One region of the uncultured Intestinibacter sp. genome, then DNA from elsewhere that is predicted to be linked to it. Evidence: riboswitches for the same ligand, from Rfam matches in the RefSeq annotation. Region 1 holds a riboswitch; each other region holds the start of a gene.
The links. A riboswitch is a leader RNA that binds a small molecule or an ion and turns the genes downstream of it on or off. The one in region 1 is predicted to bind S-adenosylmethionine.
Positions count from the first base shown of each region.

Region 1 (3,213 bases):
TTAATTCAGACATAGCTATCTTATTTTTTCTGCTTATATTTATTCCTCTTAATAAAGCAATATATCTGTTCATATAACAATTTTATCTCCATAATTATAATTTAAATATTTCTTTAAGACATAGCGTATGACAAATGATTAAGTGTCTTTCTAAGAGACTGGCGTATTTATATTTAAGAACGATTTGTTTTTTATAATTTATCTTATTAATATTTTAACACTAAAATATATTTAATGAAGGCTATTTCATAAAAATGAAATACAATAAAAAAACCTCGCATTTTGTGCGAGGTTTTCTTGTCTAAAATACAGGTACTATAACACCTTTATAATGTTCTTCTAAGAATTTTTTAGATTTTTCACTAGTTAAAACTTTTTTAAGAACTTGAATTTTTTCACTATCTACATCATCAGTTCTACTTACGAGTATATTTGTATAAGTTCCATCTAATTTTGGGCAGTAGATACTGTCTTTATTAGCATCTAAGTTAGCTGCAACAGCGTAGTTACCATTTATAAATGCGCAAGTTACATCACTTAAAAGAGATGGAAGTTGAGCTGCATTTGCTTCGATAAACTCGATTTTTTTAGGATTTTCAACTATATCTTTAACTCCAGGATTTTCAACACCATCTTTTAATTTTATTAAACCTAGCTCATCTTGTAGATATTTAAGAGCTCTTGAGCCATTTGTTGGATCATCTGGAAGAGCAAATTTGTCGCCTGCTTTTAAATCATCAATAGATTTTATTTTATAAGAATATACGTATAATGGAGATTCATATAAACCAACTACTGGTGATAATTTATAACCTTTTTCTTCTTTTGCTTTATTTAAATATGGCTCATGTTGGAATAAGTTTGCATCGATTTCACCGTTGTCTAAAGCTTCATTTGGAAGGTTGTAATCATCAAATATTGTTATTTTAAGTTCGTAACCTTCTTTTTCAATATCGTCTTTTAAATACTCAAATAAATCTCCACCAGGAACTTGAGTTGCTCCCACTTTAATTACTTTGTCTTCGGCATCTGATTTAGAGCAACCTACTGAAAGTGATAATACTGCTAATAAGCATAATACAATAGATATAATTTTTTTTGATTTCTTCATAATAAGAAATACCCCCTTGTTGTAATTTTTTAAATAAGTCTATCTTCTTATATAAAGAATTTAAAAACTAAAAAAGGTCTGAGTATAAACTCAGACCACGTTATCAGTTTATACTTATCTTTCAGCACAATGCTGCAGGATTTAGCACCATATATAAATTATATTGGTTGCCGGGTTTCATAGGGCCAGTCCCTCCACCGCTCTTGATAAGACTTATTTAATTTATGTTATGAAGTATATTACAAATATTTTGAAAAGTCAACTGGTTTTTTGGAAATATTTGAAAAAATCTTAAATTTAAAAATAATTTATTTATATTTCGATAGTTGTTTGTTTTTTAGTATTTCTTATAAATGATTTATATGGTTATTATAGTTGGAGAAAAAGAAAAAAAATTCAGGCAGAATTATCATAATTTAATATAAACATGTATTTATATAGTATAATTAAAATATTGTTTATTTCTAAAAATTGTAAAAAGTAATGAAGAGTTAATAATTATAAGGTAGAATATAAATAAATATTAAGGAGGAGTTTATGAGTATAGTGTATAATTACATGTTGTATTTTTTTATATATTCATTTTTAGGCTGGGTTTGCGAGAGTATATACTGTTCTTGTCTACAGAAAAAGGTGATAAATAGAGGATTTTTGAATGGACCAGTATGCCCAGTTTATGGTGTAGGAGCGTTGATTATAATTATTGGGTGCTGGTCTTATAGAGATAGCATGATAGGTGTATTTATATCGGGAATGATTTTGACATCTATGCTTGAATATATAACAGCAACTATACTAGAAAAGTTATTTCATGCAAAATGGTGGGATTATTCAAATCATAAATGCAATATAAATGGCAAGGTTTGTTTATTAAATTCTACTATGTTTGGAATTATGAGTGTATTTGTTGTTGAATTTTTGCATCCATTTATTATAAATAATTTAGAAAAAATGAATACTACAGTGTTGTATGTGCTTTTAATTTTCGCTATTATCACTATGATTAGTGATTTAATAGTTACAGCAAGGGCATTAGGAACATTGACATTAAAAGTAGATTCACTGACAATGCTTGTAGATGATATGAAGAAAATACATTCAAAATTTAAATTATATGAAGATGATGAGTTTTTAAGTAAATTAAAGAAAAGTCCAGAAGAAGTCGCTCAGAAATTAAAAATGGCTTCATCAAAATACGGCGATTTAGCAATACAAGATAAAATTGATGATATACAATTTAAATTTAGTTCTTTAAAACAAAAGGCATTTATACACAGAAGATTGATAAATGCATTCCCCAATATGAGATCTTCAGGAAATAAAAAAAGAGATGCACATTTTCAATATATTAAAAAGATGCTTAGAGAAAAAAATAAATAAATCTTATACTATAAATACGAGGGAATATATCTATTTAGATAGAAATAAGATATATTTAAAAAGGGTATAATTTATAAGAAATGAAGGGGAGAAATAAAATGAAAAAATTAATTTTTACACTTATTATATGCATAGGATTAATTACAATAGGGTGTGAAAACAGCTTGAGTTCGAGAGAAAATTTTAATACGAATACTTCTTCAGAGATAAACGACAATGAAAATTTAGCAGGTAGTGATAACGACTTATCTAGCAGTGATAATCAATCAGGCTCTACACAAAATACTGTAAAAGAAAAAATAGATATATCTTCAGAAGAAGTTATTATATCATCAGTTTTATATAATATGTACCAAGAAAATATAGATTACGATACTGCAGTAAATTCAACATATCTGCCAAATACAGCGTATATGGTCTTAAATACTTATGTAGGTGGCGACTATTTTATAATGTCGAATAATGGCTATTGTATAGCTAGAGATGATGCAAATCAATATATTAAAGTTATATCTAGTAAATTTAATGGAGCTAGATTAAATGACACAATAAATGATTTTTCAAATTTATTATATTATTCAGAATCAGAAGATATGTATTATATAACACCAGCAGATGGAGGGCCTTGGATTAGTATAGAAGTAATAGACGCATATGATAATAACGATAAAACATATACAGCTATTGTAGATGCATATTTTGAATCCAATGGTGGAGACCAT
Region 1 is NZ_CABQXJ010000012.1:5,982-9,194, forward strand. It holds gene RDX53_RS14025 (DUF1697 domain-containing protein) at 1-73, opposite strand, end outside; gene RDX53_RS03765 (MetQ/NlpA family ABC transporter substrate-binding protein) at 302-1,111, opposite strand; SAM riboswitch class I at 1,223-1,324, opposite strand; gene RDX53_RS03770 (putative ABC transporter permease) at 1,649-2,491, shown strand; gene RDX53_RS03775 (hypothetical protein) at 2,590-3,213, shown strand, end outside.

Region 2 (3,213 bases), on a different contig from region 1:
AATATAAATCTGCCATTTATAGCAGTTGGAAAAGACGGACCAAAACATATGGATATAACACTTACTAGGGCTAAATTTGACGAGCTTACTTATGATTTAGTTGAAAGAACTGTTATACCTGTGAAAAATGCCCTAAATGATGCTGGTGTATCGACAAGTGAAATTAGCAAGGTATTATTAGTTGGAGGTTCAACAAGAATTAAAGCTGTCCAAGAAAAAGTAAAACAAATAACAGGAAGAGAGCCTAGTAAAAACTTAAATCCAGATGAGTGTGTTGCATTAGGTGCCGCTATCCAAGGTGGAAAATTATCAGGAGACCCAAGTTTAAATGAGGTTTTACTGCTTGATGTAACTCCATTATCTCTTTCAATTGAGACTATGGGAGGAGTATCGACAAGACTTATAGAAAGAAACTCTACTATTCCTACAAAATACAGTCAAATATTTACTACAGCAGCAAATTTCCAAACATCTGTAGATATAAAAGTATTACAAGGTGAGAGAAAATTTGCTAAAGACAACAAAATGATCGGCGAATTTAAATTAAAAGGAATAAAGAGAGCTATGAGGGGTATTCCTCAAATTGAAGTTACTTTTGAAATAGATGCAAATGGAATACTAAATGTATCAGCTAAAGACCTTAAAACAGGAAACAGCCAAAGTATAACAATAACGGCAAGTTCAAACTTATCAGACGAAGATATAGAAAAAGCAATAAGAGATGCACAATCTTATGAATCAGAAGATAATAAAAAGAAAGAATACATTGATATAATAAATGATGCTGAGTCACTTGTTTATAAAGTAGAGCAAGGTCTTGATACTTCAAAATCTGGTTTAGACAGAAGTAAAAAGTCTGAAATAAAAGGCAATTTAAGAAATCTAAAAAGATTAGTTAGAAAAGCAAAACCAGATAAAATCAACAATACAAAGATAAGTGAAATTAGACAAGTAAAAGACGATTTAGAAAATAGTGCAAGAGAGATTATATAACAAAATATATATTTAGATTTAATATATCAACTATAAATTAATTTAAATACGAATAATAGATGAAATGAATATTTTAAAAATCAAAATAAAATGTCGAAAAATCTATTGACAATTATCTTATACTCATATATTATTAATAGCATAACAAGTGAACAAACTCTTATCAAGAGTGGTGGAGGGACTGGCCCTGTGAAACCCGGCAACCAATATTTAAAATATATGGTGCTAAATCCTGCAACTTTTAAGTTGAAAGATGAGTATAAGCTGATTACAATTGCCTAAGTTTATACTTAGGCTTTTTTTATACTTAAAATGATTAAACTTAAAATAAAAATATATAAATATTATCAAATAATGAAAAAGATATAAGTTTACGTTGATATAAAAATTTTATAAAATATATAAAATCACTATAATAAAATAATAATTTTATATATTTAAGGAAAGGAAGAAACTTAATGATAAAGATAAAAAATCTTAATAAATATTATGGAGATGTACAAATCCTAAAAAATGTAGATGTGGAAATTTCAAAAGGTGAAATTTTTGGAATTATCGGACATAGTGGTGCTGGTAAATCAACATTACTAAGATGTATAAATGGACTTGAAGATTATAGAGATGGAAGTCTTACAGTAGAAGGACAAGAAGTAAAAGATTTAACCGAAAAAGAAATAAGGGAACTTAGAAAAAACTTAGGAATGATATTCCAACATTTCTCACTATTAGAGAGAAAAACAGTATTTGAAAATGTTGCATTACCTCTAGAATGTTTTAAATATTCAAAAGCAGAAATTGAAAAAAGGGTTATGAATTTACTTGAATTAGTAGGACTAGCAGATAAAAGAGATGCGAAACCTAGAAACCTAAGTGGTGGTCAAAAACAAAGGGTTGCAATAGCAAGAGCATTAGCGCTTGAACCAAAAGTTTTACTTTGTGATGAAGCAACTTCAGCATTAGACCCAAATACAACAAAATCAATATTAGCTTTATTACAAGATATAAATGAAAAACTAAACATAACAATAATCCTTGTAACTCACCAAATGGAAGTTGTAAAACAAATTTGTACAAAGGTTGCAGTTATGGAAGGCGGTAAAGTTCTAGAAATAGAAGATACTGAAGATTTATTCTTAAATAATACAGAAGGATTAAAAGCATTAATAGGAGATGAACAAATAGTTCTTCCAGAAGGAACAAATATAAAAATAATATTCCCTAAAGAAATTGCAAACCAAAATATAATAACAAATATGGCGAGAACATTAGATTTCGATTTTAATATAAGTTATGGAAAACTAGAAAAATTCAGAGAAGATGTCCTTGGATCTTTAATAATAACAGTAAAAGACCACTATGCAAATGCAGTTAAGAGATATCTTGATGAGAAAAATATTAAATGGGAGGAGATAAAAAATGACAACTAAAACGACATTATATCAGTATTTAACTGACATACTGGGAGAAGCATTTTTACAAACAATGTATATGATAATTGTACCGACTATAATCGCTACAATTTTAGGATTTATATTAGCAATAATATTAGTACTTACTAAACCAAAAGGATTAAAACCAAATAAATATGTATATTCAGTAGTAGGATTTGTGGTAAACATAGTTAGAAGTTTCCCATTCATCATATTATTAGTAGCTTTAATACCATTTACTAGATTCTTAATCGGAACAAGTATAGGTGAGACAGCAGCAATAGTTCCAATAACTATAGGTGCAGCACCATTTATAGCGAGAATAATTGAAAGCGCATTAAATGAAGTTGATGAAGGATTAATAGAAGCAGCAAAATCTTTTGGAGCAACAAAAACACAAATAATATTTAAAGTTATGATAAAAGAAGCAATGCCTTCTATAGTATCAGGAATTACACTTTCAATAATATCAATATTAGGATATACAGCAATGGCAGGTACTGTTGGTGCTGGTGGTCTTGGTAAGGTAGCATTAGTATACGGACACCAAAGATTCGATACAGCAGTTATGGTATACGTTGTAATCACATTAATCATAATAGTACAAGCTATACAAATGCTAGGTGACTATGTATATAAAAAATTAAAATAACAAATATTAAAAGTAAAAAATAGAAAAATGAAACTTAAAAACAATAAAAAATTAATAAAAATAAATAAAGTTAAGGGAAAACAGGAGGAGTAAAAATGAAACTAAAAAAATTAGCAAAAGTATTATTAGTATCAACAT
Region 2 is NZ_CABQXJ010000031.1:13,302-16,514, reverse strand. It holds gene dnaK (molecular chaperone DnaK) at 1-993, shown strand, start outside; SAM riboswitch class I at 1,151-1,253, shown strand; gene RDX53_RS07275 (methionine ABC transporter ATP-binding protein) at 1,452-2,420, shown strand; gene RDX53_RS07270 (methionine ABC transporter permease) at 2,410-3,075, shown strand; gene RDX53_RS07265 (MetQ/NlpA family ABC transporter substrate-binding protein) at 3,171-3,213, shown strand, end outside.
Region 2: linked by a shared signal. The riboswitch ahead of RDX53_RS07275 (methionine ABC transporter ATP-binding protein) and the one ahead of RDX53_RS03765 (MetQ/NlpA family ABC transporter substrate-binding protein) in region 1 are both predicted to bind S-adenosylmethionine.

Region 3 (3,213 bases), on a different contig from region 1:
TAGAGTATCTACTCCGAATTTTTCAATAATCCTCAATGCCATTTTCTCTCCTATACCATGAATCATACCAGAAGATAAATAAGCGTAAATTCCCTCCAAAGAAGAAGGTGTTATAGGCATAAAACTTGTCACTTCAAATTGTGAGCCATAAGTTTTATGTGTTACCCACTTACCTTCTACCTCTATACTTTCACCGACAGATAATGTCGGCATACATCCTACAATTGTTACCTCTTCGTCCTCATTTGCAAGATAAGCTATAGTGTATCCATTTTCTTCATTTTTAAAAACTATATCACTTATCATACCTTCTAATTTTTCCATAATACACACTCCTAATTGCATTTATATCCTATTAATATATTAATTTATTTCAACTTTATTTTATTATCTTTTATATTTCATTTTATATTCACTGTCAATTATCCATAACTTAATATAATGATTTTAAGTTGTAGATAATTATACCTATAAAAATATTATACTAGTTTTTCAAATAAAAAAAGACCCTGTATTTATATAATACAAGGTCCTTTATATTTAAAGTTATATTAAGTTCTAATTAACTATATACCAGCTTGTTCTTTTAAAGTTTCAGCTTTATCAGTTCTTTCCCATGGTAAATCTATATCAGTTCTACCGAAGTGACCGTAAGCAGCAACTTGTTTGTATATAGGTCTTCTTAAGTCAAGGTCTCTTATTATAGCACCTGGTCTTAAGTCGAAGTTTTTGTTTATTAATTCAACTAATACTTCTTCAGAAACTTTTCCAGTTCCGAAAGTATCAACGAATATTGATAATGGTTTAGCAACACCGATTGCGTAAGCTAATTCTATTTCACATTTGTCTGCAAGTCCAGCAGCAACTATGTTTTTAGCTACGTATCTAGCAGCATAAGCAGCAGATCTATCTACTTTTGTTGGATCTTTACCAGAGAATGCTCCACCACCGTGTCTAGAGTATCCACCGTAAGTATCTATTATTATTTTTCTACCAGTTAAACCAGTATCTCCTTGTGGTCCACCTATAACGAATCTACCTGTTGGGTTGATGTAGTACATAGTTTCTTCATCTAATAATTCAGCAGGTATAACAGCTTTTATAACGTGTTCTATTAAGTCTCTTCTTATAGTTTCGTTATCAACACTTTCACTATGTTGAGAAGATATTAATACAGTATGAACTCTAACTGCTTTGTTTCCTTCGTATTCAACAGTTACTTGAGTTTTACCATCTGGTCTTAAGTAATCTAATAATCCAGATTTTCTAACTTCTGTTAATCTTCTTGATAATTTGTGAGCTAAAGATATTGGAAGTGGCATTAATTCTTCTGTTTCATTACAAGCGAAACCGAACATTATACCTTGGTCTCCAGCACCAACTTTTTCTATTTCTTCTTCAGTTTGTTCTCCTGATTTACTTTCTAAACCTTCATCAACACCCATAGCGATGTCTCCTGATTGTTCATCTATAGCAGTTATTACTGCACAAGTATTGCAGTCGAATCCAAATTTAGCTCTAGTATATCCGATACCTTCTACTGTTTCTCTAACTAATTTTGGGATATCAACATAAGCGTTTGTACTTATTTCACCTGCAACTAATACTAATCCAGTTGTAGTAGTAGTTTCACAAGCAACTCTTGATTGTGGATCTTTTTCTAATAATGCATCTAGTATTGCATCTGATATTTGGTCACACATCTTGTCTGGATGACCTTCAGTAACTGATTCTGACGTAAATAAATGTCTTGCCATTTTAGTTCCTCCTTAAATTTCTATAGTTTATTTTATATCATAATTTGTTCCTAGAAAATCTTTATTGTAATAAAAATTTTCTCACGGGAATTCTAGATTATATTCTTTATTTTACAAGAAATTAAATTCTTTATACTTTCTTATAAATTAAAAAACCTCTTCTATGTAGAAGAGGATATTGTATGCTTAAATACGCGACCTCATCTTTCTAGAATTCTCTCTAGCAGGATTTAGCACCTTCCTTTTTCAAGTGGTTGCTGGGCTTCGTAGGGCCTGTCCCTCAGCCTCTCTTGATAAGGTAATCAAGAAATTTTTCTTTCAAATTTAACACTATAAATGATACCTGTTTTGTGATTCATTGTCAAGCATTTTTGCAATTCTCTTTCCCTGTTTTTGTTTTATTTTTTAATAGTCACAATTTCGTAACTCTTGTAAAAATAGTATTATTTCATACTTTCAACTCATATATTATCTAGAAGGGAGGAACTCCTATGTATTTAGCCAAAGTAAACTATAAAAGAGAAGATGTCACGCATATATTAAGTAATATTCTCAAAAATATAATCTCTGATAATACTGTAATAATATGTATAGGAACAGATCGTGCTATTGGAGATGCACTAGGGCCTCTAGTAGGTACTATGCTCAAAAATAGTGATTTTAAATACCCTGTCTACGGTACATTGGATAATCCTATTCATGCTTTAAACATTTATGAATCAATCGAACAGATTAAAAGCAAACATTCCTCGAGCCAATTTTTAGCCATAGATGCCTGTTTGGGCTCGGCAAGTAACATAGGTAATATACAAATACGAGAAGGACCTATACTTCCAGGCAAGGGCGTAGGTAAGAAATTACCCCAAGTAGGGACTTATTCTATCGTTGGCATTGTAGATAAAATAGATGAAAATAATAGATTTTCTTTTAACAATATAAGGCTTCATTTCATTTTAGAATTAGCAGAAACAATTGCTTTATCCCTGCTCCTTGCAACATAACAAAAAGTAGCTATGGTAAAATAATAAATTTTATATTATTTTAAAATAGCTACTTTTTAGTTTATATCAATATTCTGTTTATTTTAATCGATTATTTTTTAAAGCTTCCACCTGTTTCTAATAAATCAAGTGAACCTAATGATAATCCAGTTCCTTTAGCAACACAAGAAAGTGGGTCATCTGCTAATACTACTTTTATACCTGTACTTTCTTCTATTCTATCGCCTAAACCTTTTAACATAGCTCCTCCACCTGTCATCACTATGCCTTTGTCGCTTATATCAGCTGCTAATTCTGGTGGTGTTTTTTCTAGTAGATTTTTAGTTGCTGCTACTATTTGTTCAACACATGGGTTAAGCGCATCTAATATTTCGTTTGAATTTACAGTTATAGTTACAGGAAGTCCTTTTACTAAGTTTCTTCCGCTGATATTCATAGTTCTTGGCTCGTCCTCT
Region 3 is NZ_CABQXJ010000008.1:12,149-15,361, reverse strand. It holds gene RDX53_RS02735 (ATP-dependent RecD-like DNA helicase) at 1-324, opposite strand, end outside; gene metK (methionine adenosyltransferase) at 567-1,757, opposite strand; SAM riboswitch class I at 1,955-2,057, opposite strand; gene yyaC (spore protease YyaC) at 2,249-2,758, shown strand; gene RDX53_RS02720 (rod shape-determining protein) at 2,850-3,213, opposite strand, start outside.
Region 3: linked by a shared signal. The riboswitch ahead of metK (methionine adenosyltransferase) and the one ahead of RDX53_RS03765 (MetQ/NlpA family ABC transporter substrate-binding protein) in region 1 are both predicted to bind S-adenosylmethionine.

Region 4 (3,213 bases), on a different contig from region 1:
TCTAAACAAAGCTGCTGCTCCATTATATATTGCTATAGCTGGAATTGATAAAAATACTATCAATAGATATATATTTGCAAATCCCATAACATCAGCTTCTAATTTTCCGAATACCTTGTATAATATAAAATATTTTAACAGATATCCCAAAATCATAATTCCTATAGAACTTACTAATAAAAATAACATTAATTGATCTGATGCTTCACATGACTTTTCTTCATTTTTTTGACCTAAAAATTGACCTGCAACTACAGCTCCACCAGTACCTAATGCAATAAATACTTGGGTTATTAATACCATAATAGTATCTACTAAAGATACTGCTGATACTGCCGCTTCCCCTACGCTTGCAACCATAATTGAATCTACTAAACCAACGACTATTAAAAGTAACTGTTCCACAATTAATGGTCCTATCAATTTTCTTAAGTCTGAATTAGAAAATAAATAATTGACTTTATTCTGACTTGCCTCCACTCAAACCCCTTCTTTCACAAAGATTTTAAAATATATAGATATTTTAAAATACATAATATTAATTTTTACTATTTTAAATTATAAAGAGTAGCTAAAAATGTAATATACATCAATAACTACTCTCTTATTTAAATTATATACCTATTGGTATTTTCTTACAACAATTCTTATAAAGTTGCTTTTAGAGCTTGGTCTATATCCCAAAGTAAATCATTTATATCTTCTATACCAACTGACATTCTTATCATGTCAGGTCTAACACCTGCTGATTCTTGTTCTTCTTCATTCAGTTGAGCATGTGTAGTACTTGCAGGATGTATAACTAAAGATTTAGCATCTGCTACATTTGCAAGGTGAGAGAATATTTTAAGACTTTCTATAAATTTCTTGCCTGCTTCAAGCCCACCTTTTATGCCAAATGTAAATATTGAACCTGCACCTTTTGGAAGATATTTTTGCCCTAATTCATAATATTTGTTGCCTTCAAGCCCTGGATAATTAACCCATGCAACTTGAGGGTGATTATTTAAAAACTCAGTTATAGCTTTTGTATTGCTTATATGTCTTTCTATTCTAAGCGACATTGTTTCTAAACCTTGTAATAACATAAATGCATTAAATGGACTTAAACAAGCTCCTGAATCTCTCAACCATTGAACTTTTAATTTAGTCGCATAAGCCGCAGCTCCAACATCTTTTGCATAATTAAGACCATTATAAGACATATCTGGCTCTGTCAAACAAGGGAACTTTCCACTTCCTATCCAATCAAAATTACCACTATCAACAACAACCCCACCTAAAGTAGTTCCATGACCACCTATAAATTTAGTTGCTGAATGTACTACAATATCTACACCATGTTCAAATACTTTTATTAAATAAGGTGTTCCAAAAGTATTGTCTAGCATAAATGGTATTTTGTTTTCATGAGCAATATCTGCTATAGCTTCTATATCGATTAAATTTATCCCTGGATTTCCTATTGTCTCAGCATAAACAAGTCTAGTCTTATCATTTATTGCTTTTCTAAAACTCTCTGGATCATCTGGGTCTACAAAATGAACCTTTATACCGAATTTAGGAAGCATATTTGAAAGTAAATTATATGTTCCTCCATATAAAGTTGGTGCTGCTACTATTTCATCCCCTGCCTGTATTATATTAAGTATAGCTGCATTTATAGCCCCCATTCCTGAAGAAAATGCTACTGCACCTACTCCACCTTCAAGTAATGCCATTCTATCTTCAAATACTTGAACAGTTGGATTTGATATTCTTGAATATATATGCCCCTCTTGTTTTAATGCGAATAAATCAGCACCATACTTCACACTTTCAAAACAATATGATGTTGTTTGATAAATTGGTACTGATCTAGAACCTGTCGCTGAATCTGGTTCTTGTCCCCCATGAATTTGTAATGTACTAAAACCTAGTTTTCTTTCTGTCATGTTATCCCTCCGAATATATTATTGTTAAATACAAGTAAAATGTTTATATTAAACATATAAAAATATCTTTAAATTTTTTTAAAGATAAAAATTATTTATAGCATATTTAAAAAATTATACTTATCGCCAAATATAAAGTAATATAATTTCCTATATACTATAAAAAGCTCTTTTACCTTACGATAAAAGAGCTTTATTTCTCATTCTCTCTTATCTTTCTTATGAAAACATAAGTAGGATTTAGCACCTATCTAATATAGGTTGCTGGACTTCTCAGGGCCTATTCCCTCCATCACTCTTGATAAGAATTTATTTAGTTAAGATTGATATTTATAATTATATACCTAAAGTATATTTTAAACAATATTTTTTACATATTTTTCTAATTTATTATTTTTTCTCAGCTACTCTAAGTTTTGCACTTCTTGAACGAGGATTTGCCTCAACTTCTTCTTTGCTTGGAAGTATTGGTTTTCTAGTTATAACTTTAACTTCAGAAACTTTATCACACTGACAAATTGGAAGTTCTGGTGGACAAACACAGCTAAGCGATAATTCTTTAAATTCATTTTTTACTATTCTATCTTCTAAAGAGTGGAATGTAATTATACATATCCTTCCCCCTTTATTCATCATAGAAACAGCATCGTCTATCATTTTGTTTATAACTCCAAGCTCATTATTTACTTCTATACGTATAGCTTGGAAAGTTCTTTTAGCTGGATGTGGTCCATCTATTCTAGCTTTTTTAGGGATAGCTTTTTTTATTACATCAACTAATTCACCTGTTTTTTCGATTGGCTTTTCATCTCTAGCTTCAACTATAAATTTAGCTATTCTCTTCGCCCAATTGTCTTCACCATAATCTTTTATTATTTTTGCAAGTTGCTCTTCTGAGTATGTATTTACTACATCATAAGCAGAAAATGGCTTTCTAATATCCATTCTCATATCTAAAGGAGCATCGTGCATATATGAGAAACCTCTATCAGCTTCGTCTAATTGATGAGAAGAAACTCCTAAGTCAGCTAGTACTCCATCTATCTTATATACACCTATTTTTTCTAATTCTTCTTTTATATTTGAAAAATTGCTGTGAATAAATCTAACTCTATCAGAATACTCTGCTAATCTCTCTTTTGCAGTAGCTATTGCATTTTTATCTTGGTCAAACCCTATAAAAAGTCCGTCTTTTGAAAGTCTTTTTACGATTTCTTTTGAGTGTCCTGCACCACCCATTGTACAGTCTACATATACACCGTCTTCTTTTATATTTAAA
Region 4 is NZ_CABQXJ010000011.1:17,899-21,111, reverse strand. It holds gene RDX53_RS03575 (MATE family efflux transporter) at 1-480, opposite strand, end outside; gene RDX53_RS03570 (O-acetylhomoserine aminocarboxypropyltransferase/cysteine synthase family protein) at 648-1,934, opposite strand; SAM riboswitch class I at 2,142-2,242, opposite strand; gene rsmH (16S rRNA (cytosine(1402)-N(4))-methyltransferase RsmH) at 2,325-3,213, opposite strand, start outside.
Region 4: linked by a shared signal. The riboswitch ahead of RDX53_RS03570 (O-acetylhomoserine aminocarboxypropyltransferase/cysteine synthase family protein) and the one ahead of RDX53_RS03765 (MetQ/NlpA family ABC transporter substrate-binding protein) in region 1 are both predicted to bind S-adenosylmethionine.